4 regions of the Paenibacillus sp. FSL K6-2862 genome follow, and region 2 is predicted to be linked to each of the others. Evidence: predicted binding sites of a transcription regulator. Region 2 holds the regulator's gene; each other region holds the start of a gene.
What was found. The regulator Rex, encoded in region 2, represses fermentation and respiration genes when NADH is low (regulators of the CRP and FNR family bind a similar motif). The targets are predictions, from matches to a motif close to TTGTGAAATATTTCACAA.
Positions count from the first base shown of each region.

Region 1: MHB82_RS27730 (formate/nitrite transporter family protein) is a predicted target of Rex. The motif match lies at 798-815, and genes of this name have one in related genera.
Region 3: adhE (bifunctional acetaldehyde-CoA/alcohol dehydrogenase) is a predicted target of Rex. The motif match lies at 1,097-1,114, and genes of this name have one in related genera.
Region 4: MHB82_RS28375 (cytochrome ubiquinol oxidase subunit I) is a predicted target of Rex. The motif match lies at 1,018-1,035, and genes of this name have one in related genera.

Region 1 is NZ_JBBOSN010000001.1:6,120,218-6,122,425, forward strand. It holds gene MHB82_RS27730 (formate/nitrite transporter family protein) at 1-715, opposite strand, end outside; gene MHB82_RS27735 (DinB family protein) at 880-1,350, opposite strand; gene MHB82_RS27740 (FAD-dependent oxidoreductase) at 1,495-2,208, opposite strand, start outside.
Region 2 is NZ_JBBOSN010000001.1:4,368,588-4,370,795, forward strand. It holds gene MHB82_RS19575 (amidohydrolase) at 1-668, opposite strand, end outside; gene MHB82_RS19580 (redox-sensing transcriptional repressor Rex) at 655-1,308, opposite strand; gene dinG (ATP-dependent DNA helicase DinG) at 1,497-2,208, opposite strand, start outside.
Region 3 is NZ_JBBOSN010000001.1:4,548,992-4,551,199, forward strand. It holds gene adhE (bifunctional acetaldehyde-CoA/alcohol dehydrogenase) at 1-1,009, opposite strand, end outside; gene MHB82_RS20525 (Crp/Fnr family transcriptional regulator) at 1,445-2,161, shown strand.
Region 4 is NZ_JBBOSN010000001.1:6,270,197-6,272,404, reverse strand. It holds gene MHB82_RS28380 (hypothetical protein) at 1-771, opposite strand, end outside; gene MHB82_RS28375 (cytochrome ubiquinol oxidase subunit I) at 1,161-2,208, shown strand, end outside.

The sequences.
Region 1 (2,208 bases), 1.8 Mb from region 2:
CCGTCAGATTACCGAGCCATACAGGGATAAAGTTCATGATGTACTGCCCCCATGAGTAATGTCCTTCGAAGATGGCAGCCGGAATAAGAAACATATTGGCAACCACGTGCTGGAAGCCAATAGCGACAAAGGCCATCGTCGGAAACCAGATGCCGAGCACCTTGCCGCTCATCGTATCCGAAGCGTAAGACAGCCACACCGCCAGGGCTACCAGCCAGTTACACCCAATTCCGGATATAAACGCCTGTAGCAAGCCGTCATGCAGCTTGTGACCTGCCATATCCACAACCTTGGTCAGATATACTCCTTCTCCTGTGAGACCAAGCACATGCCCGAACGCATATGCCACGAACAACGCACCCAAAAAGTTCCCGATCGTGACCAGAGTAAGATTCTTCAACATGCTTCCTACGGACAGTTTACGGGCTAGCGTAGCAAGCGGTACTGCCATCATATTGCCTGTCAGGAGTTCTCCCCCGCCAATCAATACCATGATCAAGCCTACAGGGAATACCGCTGCACCGATCAGGTTAACCAAGCTGCCCCATTCCGCCGGGGCGGAGGCAATCACGCGAATATCCAGCAGGAAGCCAAGCGCAATAAATGCCCCTGCCAGGAAACTGAGAACAAGCACAGAGGACACCTGGTTCTGTCCTTTCTTCATCCCTGTGTTCACCGTATATTGTGCAACCTCAAGAGGTGTCTTTGCCGCCATGCCATCCTCTCCTTCACTATTCATGAACGAAATCAGCTTACATTGTTGATATGTTCATTGTATCGCGAAGGACTCAGCAGGTTTGTTACTTTTATCACAAAGTTCTAAAAGTCCCCTTTTTCCAGCTTTTATACTCTCTTGCTTGAGTGCAGCTGGTTGGTTACTTATTCTGTTTCCAGGTTATGATGTTCACCAAAAATTTGCTGCAGATGGTGCTTCAGATGCTGGACGTAATCTTGTGCCAGCCATTCCATCGTAACCACACTTCCATCAGGTAGGACGCACGTTGGTGATTCTCCTGTCTCCGGCATGCTGGATAGAATACGTATGACGGACTGATTCAGACTGATCCAGAGATTTAACACCTCTTCAATTGGTGCACTGACATATTGTTGGCTCTCTACCCATTGGTCTTGATGATAAGGCGTTATAGACAATGGTTCGGTCTGATGCTGCATTTGGACAAACCGGCTTACGTTATGAAGAGCCGAGTCACATAAATGACCAAGAATCTGAAGACGCGACCATTTTCCTTCCATGCGTGGCTGTACAAGTTCATCTGGATTCAGCGCAAGAAACGAGCGAGGTACGGATTGTAGCAGAACTTTGAGCTCGGATACTGTAGTTGTAAGCATGTTGTGAACCACTCCTTCATGTTCATTATCTATTGCGGTATGACCTCTAAACTGTTGTTAATATATCACCAATTTCTAAAACCAACTACATCAAGTTAATTAAAAAAACTGCCGCATTTCTGCGGCAGTTCTCGGATTCATTAGTTATACCATCGCTGGTGCTTTTACTTCTACTGGAGGCAAAGCCTGAAGACCAGCCGAATTCAGGAAGTTCCATGGTTTGTTGTAATGCGGTTGGAAGAAGAAGTCGATGAAGGCCAGCTCATCTACGGTCATGTTGTTCTGAATGCAAACCGAGATCGTATTGATCGATTGCGTCAGATCCGCTTTGGACATCACTTGTGCTCCGACGATTCGGCGTGTAGCCTGTTCGTAAATGACTTTGAGCAGCAGTTTCTCAGCCGTTGGCATGAACTCCGGACGATAAGCATCTTCAAGCGTTACAGCTTCCACCACCAGCCCGTCATCTGTAGCAGATGTTTCGGTTAGTCCTGTACCTGCAATATTCTGGTCGTAAATTTTAATTCCTGATGTCCCTTGTGTACCCATGTACGGCGTTGTTGGACGAACCAGGTTACGAGCTACCAATGTACCCATTCTTACGGCATTGGTTGCCAGTGGAATGTAAGAAGCCTTGCCTGTTGGATTATAGTGAATGGCACAGCTGTCACCTGCAGCGAACACGTCTTTTTGGCTTGTTTGCATATATTTATCCACGATAATTGCGCCGTTCGGCAGCATATCCACCTGGCCTTTGAGCAATTCGGTATTTGGACGGAAACCGATGCACAGGATTACGAGGTCTGTCTCGAATTCACCTTTCGATGTGATCACCTTCGTTACCTTGCCATTCTTTCC
Region 2 (2,208 bases):
ACTTCGCGAAGGGTTTCCGACATATGGGTGTGCAGCGGCAGATCCAAATCATGTGCAACCTGTACCAGCTTCTCTATGTAATCCGGAGGGCAAGTATACGGCGCATGCGGTGAGATGATCGTCGTAATTCGACCACCAGCCTGTCCGTTCCACTCGCGTGCAAACGCAGCCGATTCCTGCAGTTTGCGCATTTGCTCTTCTTCAGAACAGAGACCAATGACACCACGTGCCAATGCGGCACGAATACCGGATTGTTCAACCACTTTTGCCACCTGATCCATATGATCATACATATCCAGGAATGCCGTTGTTCCGCCTTTCAGCATTTCTAATACAGAAAGGGAGGTACCCCAATACACGTCCTCAGACGTCATTTTAGCCTCCATAGGCCACATTTTCTCCTGAAGCCATACTTGCAGGGCCAGATCGTCCCCGTGACCTCTCAGAAGCGACATGGCTGCGTGACCATGCGTATTGATCAGACCCGGCAAAAAGACCAGTCCTTTGCCATCAACCTTCGGCAGGTTCTCATCTCCATCTTGCAGTGTCTCACCAATATGCACAATCTTGTCGTCTTCAACGACCATATATCCTTGAACTACAGTCCATTCCGTACCACTATTTACAGCAAATTTGCCGTTATGAATTACCCATCTATTTGTCGTCATCTTCCTCGTCGTCCTTTCCGTTCTCCAGATAATAAGCCAGGCTAAGCAGATCCGTTGTAAAATCAGCATGATGAATACGGACGTGCGGTGGTGTTTTCAAGATGGTTGGTGCAAAGTTCAGAATCGCTTCAATGCCGGATTCCACGAGCTGATCGGCTACGTTCTGAGCTTCGGTATCCGGAACGGTAATGATGCCAATACGAATATTATCTTTTTTGACCGAATCCGTTAGTTCATTCATGGGCTGTACCTTCAAGCTGTTAATCTGACTGCCGATCTTAGGGCCGTATGCATCGAAAACAGCAACAATTTTCATGTTGTCTTTCAGATAGGCATTGTAATTGGATAATGCATGTCCCAAGTTACCCGCCCCGACCAGAGCAACATTGATTTGCTGATCAATTTTCAAGATATGACGGATTTTTTCGATTAGATACGATACGTCATATCCAATGCCTTTGCGACCGAAGTCCCCAAAGTATGCAAGGTCTTTGCGAATCTGGGCAGGATTAAGATCCAGGCGTAGTCCCAGTTCCTGTGATGACACCGTGCCTACCTCACGTTGATGCAGTTCACTCAAATAACGTAAGTAAACAGGCAATCTGCGTACCACAGCTTCCGAAATTTTATCTGATTTCATTACATTGCTCCCCCTTACCAAGGCCACGATAGATAAATAAAAATGTAGCATCCCGCATAACCGTTTTCGTCTCCGAATGAAATTATGCAAGATGCCTTATGAAATATAAAGTTAAAAGTGCTTCAAGAATGAATCACACTCTAATAAAGTTTACAGCGAGAAGCCCTTATTACGCAACGACGTCATACTTAATTCGCCGTAGTTTCATCCTGTGCTGGTGTTTCCAACCACTCGCTAATCCGTGGAACCATCTGTTCAGTCAGCATATGTTCCATTTTGGGACCGGGTAATGAATATAGGAAATACTTTCCGTAATAAGACTCAATCACCCGCGTATCGTAAACGATGACAATGCCCCGATCCTTGGCTGTACGAACAAGTCTGCCGAATCCCTGCTTGAAACGGATGACAGCCTGTGGAACAGACAGCTTCATAAACGGATTCTTTTTCTGCTCCTGCAGCAGTTCACTCTTCGCCTCGACAAGCGGATGGTTCGGCGGCTGGAAGGGCAATCTCACAATGGCCAGACAGGTTAGCGCCTCGCCAGGGATATCCACCCCTTCCCAGAAACTGCTGGTGCCCAGCAGAACGGTTGCTTTTGCATCCTGGAACCTGCGGGTTAACTTGGAACGACTGCCACTATCAACGCCTTGACCCAGCAGCGAAATATCGTTACCCGACAGTGCTTCTTTTAATGGGTCATATACCTGGCGCAGCATTCGGTATGAAGTAAAGAGCACCATCATACGGCCCCTTGTCGCAATAGCCGTTTCGGCCAGAGATCTTACGAGCATGTCGACAAAGTGAGCATCCCCCACGCTGCCTTTTACACTTGGGAAATCACGAGGGATGACCAGCAAAGCTTGGTCCCTATACCGGAATGGCGACGGCAGCATGGAC
Region 3 (2,208 bases), 180 kb from region 2:
CTTCAATCTCTGCTACAAGAATTTTGGTGCCAGCCGGAACCTCGATACCACACATTTGCGCAATGGTTACTGCCGATTGACCGACAATCGCCGGGTTAACCGCACATTTCTCCGCATTGATGGCACCTGCTGTCAATTTCGCAGCTTCATCCTTGTTGACGAAATAACAACCGTTCGCAATCATTTTCTTTTTCACCTGATCGAAGATCGGTTCTTCGATGATGACCGCTTGCTCGGATGCGCAGATCATACCGTTGTCGAATGACTTGGACAAGATCAGATCCGTTACAGCCTGATTGATATCTGCTGTTTTCTCGATAAAGCAAGGTACGTTCCCTGGTCCAACGCCGAGTGCCGGTTTACCACAGCTGTACGCTGCGCGTACCATGCCTGATCCACCTGTCGCCAGAATGAGCGCCACATCGTTATGATTCATCAGTGCATTCGTGCGGTCCATGGAAGGATCATCAATCCACTGGATACAGTCGGCCGGAGCACCATGCTTCACCGCAGCTTCGAGCAGAATTTTGGCGGCTTCGCGGCTGCAGTTCTGAGCGGAAGGGTGGAAACCAAAGATGATCGGGTTACGTGTTTTGATGGAAATCAGCGCTTTGAACATCGTGGTGGATGTCGGATTGGTCACCGGGGTAATACCCATGATAATGCCGACAGGCTCCGCTATTTTCTGGAAGCTTTCATACTCGTTATCTTCAATAACACCTACGGTTTTGTCATATTTGATACTGTGGTATACATATTCTGTTGCAAAGATATTTTTGGTGATTTTATCCTCATACACTCCGCGGCCGGTTTCTTCCACCGCCATTTTGGCAAGCATCATGTGTTTGTCCAGGCCTGCCAGTGCCATGGCTTGCACAATGCGGTCAATCTGTTTTTGATCCATGGACATGAATGCTGCGTGTGCTTTATTCGCTTTGTCAATTAACGTTTGAATATACTGACCTGCTGTCGGTTCTTTTGTTGGGGCGACTTCGTTCTTTACAGCCATCTCCCTCATCCTCCTAAAGGTTCGTATTGTTTTTTGGTTTGTCTCTCTTCTTTACGTACACATCGTAACATGTCGAAAAGGTTAATTATGTGATTATTTTCACAAAGTATAACAAATTTAATTTAAGTTTTTTGAGTTCCTTCCACTGGTCATTTTCACTTCCTATTTAAACTATATAGCTGTTAAATGCAGCCTTCCCTCTCCAAAGTGAATTTAATCACAATGTTTGAAATTTCGCCATTTTTGCCCCCTTTCCATGCCCCTCAAACGGTAAGATTAGGTATATACTGAACTTAAAAATTGAACCACCGCAATTTGTACCGTCCTCCCCGGCGGAGATGACCTAATCAGGACGGTAACTGTTGCGGCGAACCACGGAGTGCGGACTGCATGATTGTAATCCCCCTCCGGTGGATACAAAGGGGAGATAGACTTATGAGAGAACAACTGAGTGTCATGGAAAAACGCGGCAATACCAACTGTTTCTCGGAAGTGAATTTCAATCATCTGCTCGTAACCATGAAAGACCGTACCTTTCCTGAAGGGACCCACCTGTATTGGGAAGGTGATGTGTCCGACAAACTTTATTATATGAAAAGGGGCCGTGCACAGATCACGAAATCAACGGATGAAGGCAAAGAGCTTATCATGTACATGTACCAGTCCGGTGATATGATTGGTCAGGCAGATCCGTTCTTCGGTTCCAAGCATACGTTCTCGGCCGAAGTGCTGGAAGACAGTGAAATCGGTGTACTGGAGCACAAAGACCTGGAGATGCTGATCTGTCAGCATTGTGACTTCGCCATTGATTTTATGAAGTGGATGGGCATTCATCACCGCTTAACTCAAACCAAATTCCGTGACCTCATGTTATACGGCAAACCTGGTGCGCTCTGTTCCACCTTGATCCGGTTGTCCAATTCTTATGGGGAGCCTCACGGCGATCACGTGATTATTCATAAAAAAATTACCCACACGGATCTGTCCAACATGATTGGAGCTACCCGCGAAAGTGTGAACCGGATGCTTAGCGATCTGCGCAAAAAAGATGCTATTGAATATGATAACGGCATGATTGTTATCAAGGACCTGAAGATGCTCCAAGGCATCTGCCATTGTGAATTATGTCCCAATGAAATCTGCCGTATCTAAGCATTAAGTGCTTGGAGTCATCACCTTTCAGTAATGAGCTTAATCTA
Region 4 (2,208 bases), 1.9 Mb from region 2:
CATGATCGCATGTGTAAAGGCCTCCTTCAGGGACGCTGCTGCACGGGAGTCGTCCAGCAAATATTCGTAGGCTGCCAGCAAAAAGGAGATCGTCTCATGCGGCCCCGTTTTGGAACGGAGCTGGCGGTAATAGTCTGCACGCATGCTGCACTGGAGCGGAGTGATGATGTCCGGTGCTTCGGAAACGGTTTGTCTGAGGGCATGAAGAAAAAGCAGCTCATAATCTCTTAGCGGAATTTCGAGATCATCCTTGTGTATGGAGCCAGCCGGAGCCTTGTCTTCACCGCCCAGCCAGACCGCGCGGACGCCCTGAAAGGCAAGCTTCATGTACCGTGTTTCCGAAGACGTGCCGATCAGATCGGCAGTACCAACCAGTCTGGATATGCAACCCTCCCACAGCGGAGAGCTTGCTTCATCGCCTGCAGGCTCGGGAAGCAGCACAATGCTGATCTTCGGATGCATCGATTGAACTGCTGTAAGCCAGTAAGGGTGTGCAATGACGGCAGCGGTGCGGTTCTGCTGCAGCAGAATCTCTGCTTCTGGCAGGGTGATTACTGAAATGGCCGGGGGCATCTCTTCAGAACGTTCCTGACTGCTTACATGTAAGACCTCTCCCTCGGCCGAGAGTAGGGCAGCAATGTCCGGATAAGGAAAAGTGGACCATCCCCCTTTGCGGGGAAAAAGAATGTACCGATTGGGAGGACATTTGCTGCCATCCTCATTTGACGCTGTTTTCCCGTTGATCTCCGGTATCGATTCAGGCTTATCCATAGGTCATCACCTCACTTTGACTGCATTCTAACGTTCCGCCCCCGCTTCCGGAGGTGTTCCATCTCTCCACATCATATGTACAGCCCTTAAGGCACTTCGCATGATATGTCTGACTCTAGCATATGGGCATGTTGTGCCAAACATGAGCAACTTCCCTGAATAGACGAAGCAGATAAGCCGCATATTAGGCTGAATTTTATCCAATGTGTGACCATCGTCACATTTTTTTCGCAATTCCGATGTAGATTGTGATAATTGTCACATGTACAAAATAGGCAATCTGGCACAATACGTTCATCACGTATTTGGCGGACAGACAGACAGCGAAGGTGCAGCTTCCATGCCAAATGCAAATCACTGCGATGTAAACAGAAAGAAGGGGTAACGGTATGGATCCGATTATGCTATCGCGTATCCAATATGCACTCACAACGATCTTCCATTTCTTTTTTGTACCGCTGTCCATCGGTCTTGTACTGCTGGTTGCCATTATGGAGACGTTGTACGTAGTCAAGGGCAAGGAGATCTACAAAACGATGGCCAAGTTCTGGGGCAAGCTGTTCCTGATTAACTTTGCCGTCGGGGTCGTGACAGGTATTCTGCAAGAGTTCCAGTTCGGCATGAACTGGTCCGAGTATTCACGCTTTGTCGGGGATGTGTTCGGGGCGCCACTGGCGGTTGAAGCCTTACTGGCGTTTTTTATGGAGTCTACATTTATCGGGCTCTGGATTTTCGGGTGGGACCGGTTATCCAAAAAGGTGCATCTGGCCTGCATCTGGCTTGTATTTGTCGGCACATTCCTGTCCGCATTGTGGATTCTGGCAGCCAATTCATTCATGCAGCATCCAGTTGGTTTCGAGATTAACAACGGCCGTGCCGAGATGAATGATTTCCTCGCGCTGCTTACCAATGGTCAGCTGCTGGTTGAATTCCCGCATACGATCTTTGGCGCATTAATGACAGGGGCCTTCGTGGTAACTGGCATCAGTGCATACAAATTAATGAAAAAGCAGGATGTGGAGATTTTCCGCAAATCGTTCAATATTGCCATCATCATTGGTCTTGTTTCCTCATTCGGTGTGGCGTTCTCCGGGCACTTCCAGGCGCAATATCTGGTGGAGACGCAGCCGATGAAGATGGCAGCCAGTGAAGGAACTTGGACAACAACGGAGGATCCCGCGCCTTGGACGGTCATCGCATCAATAGATCCGGACAAACAGGAGAACTCCGGTGAGATCAAGATTCCTGGATTGCTCAGTTATCTATCCTACAGCAAATTCTCTGGCAGTGTTCAAGGCATGAAGGAACTCAATGCCGAGTATCAGCAGACATATGGGCCAGGGAACTACATCCCGCCAGTACGGACGACGTTCTGGAGCTTCCGTATCATGATTGCTGCGGGTGGTTTAATGATTGTACTCGCCCTGTACGGTACAT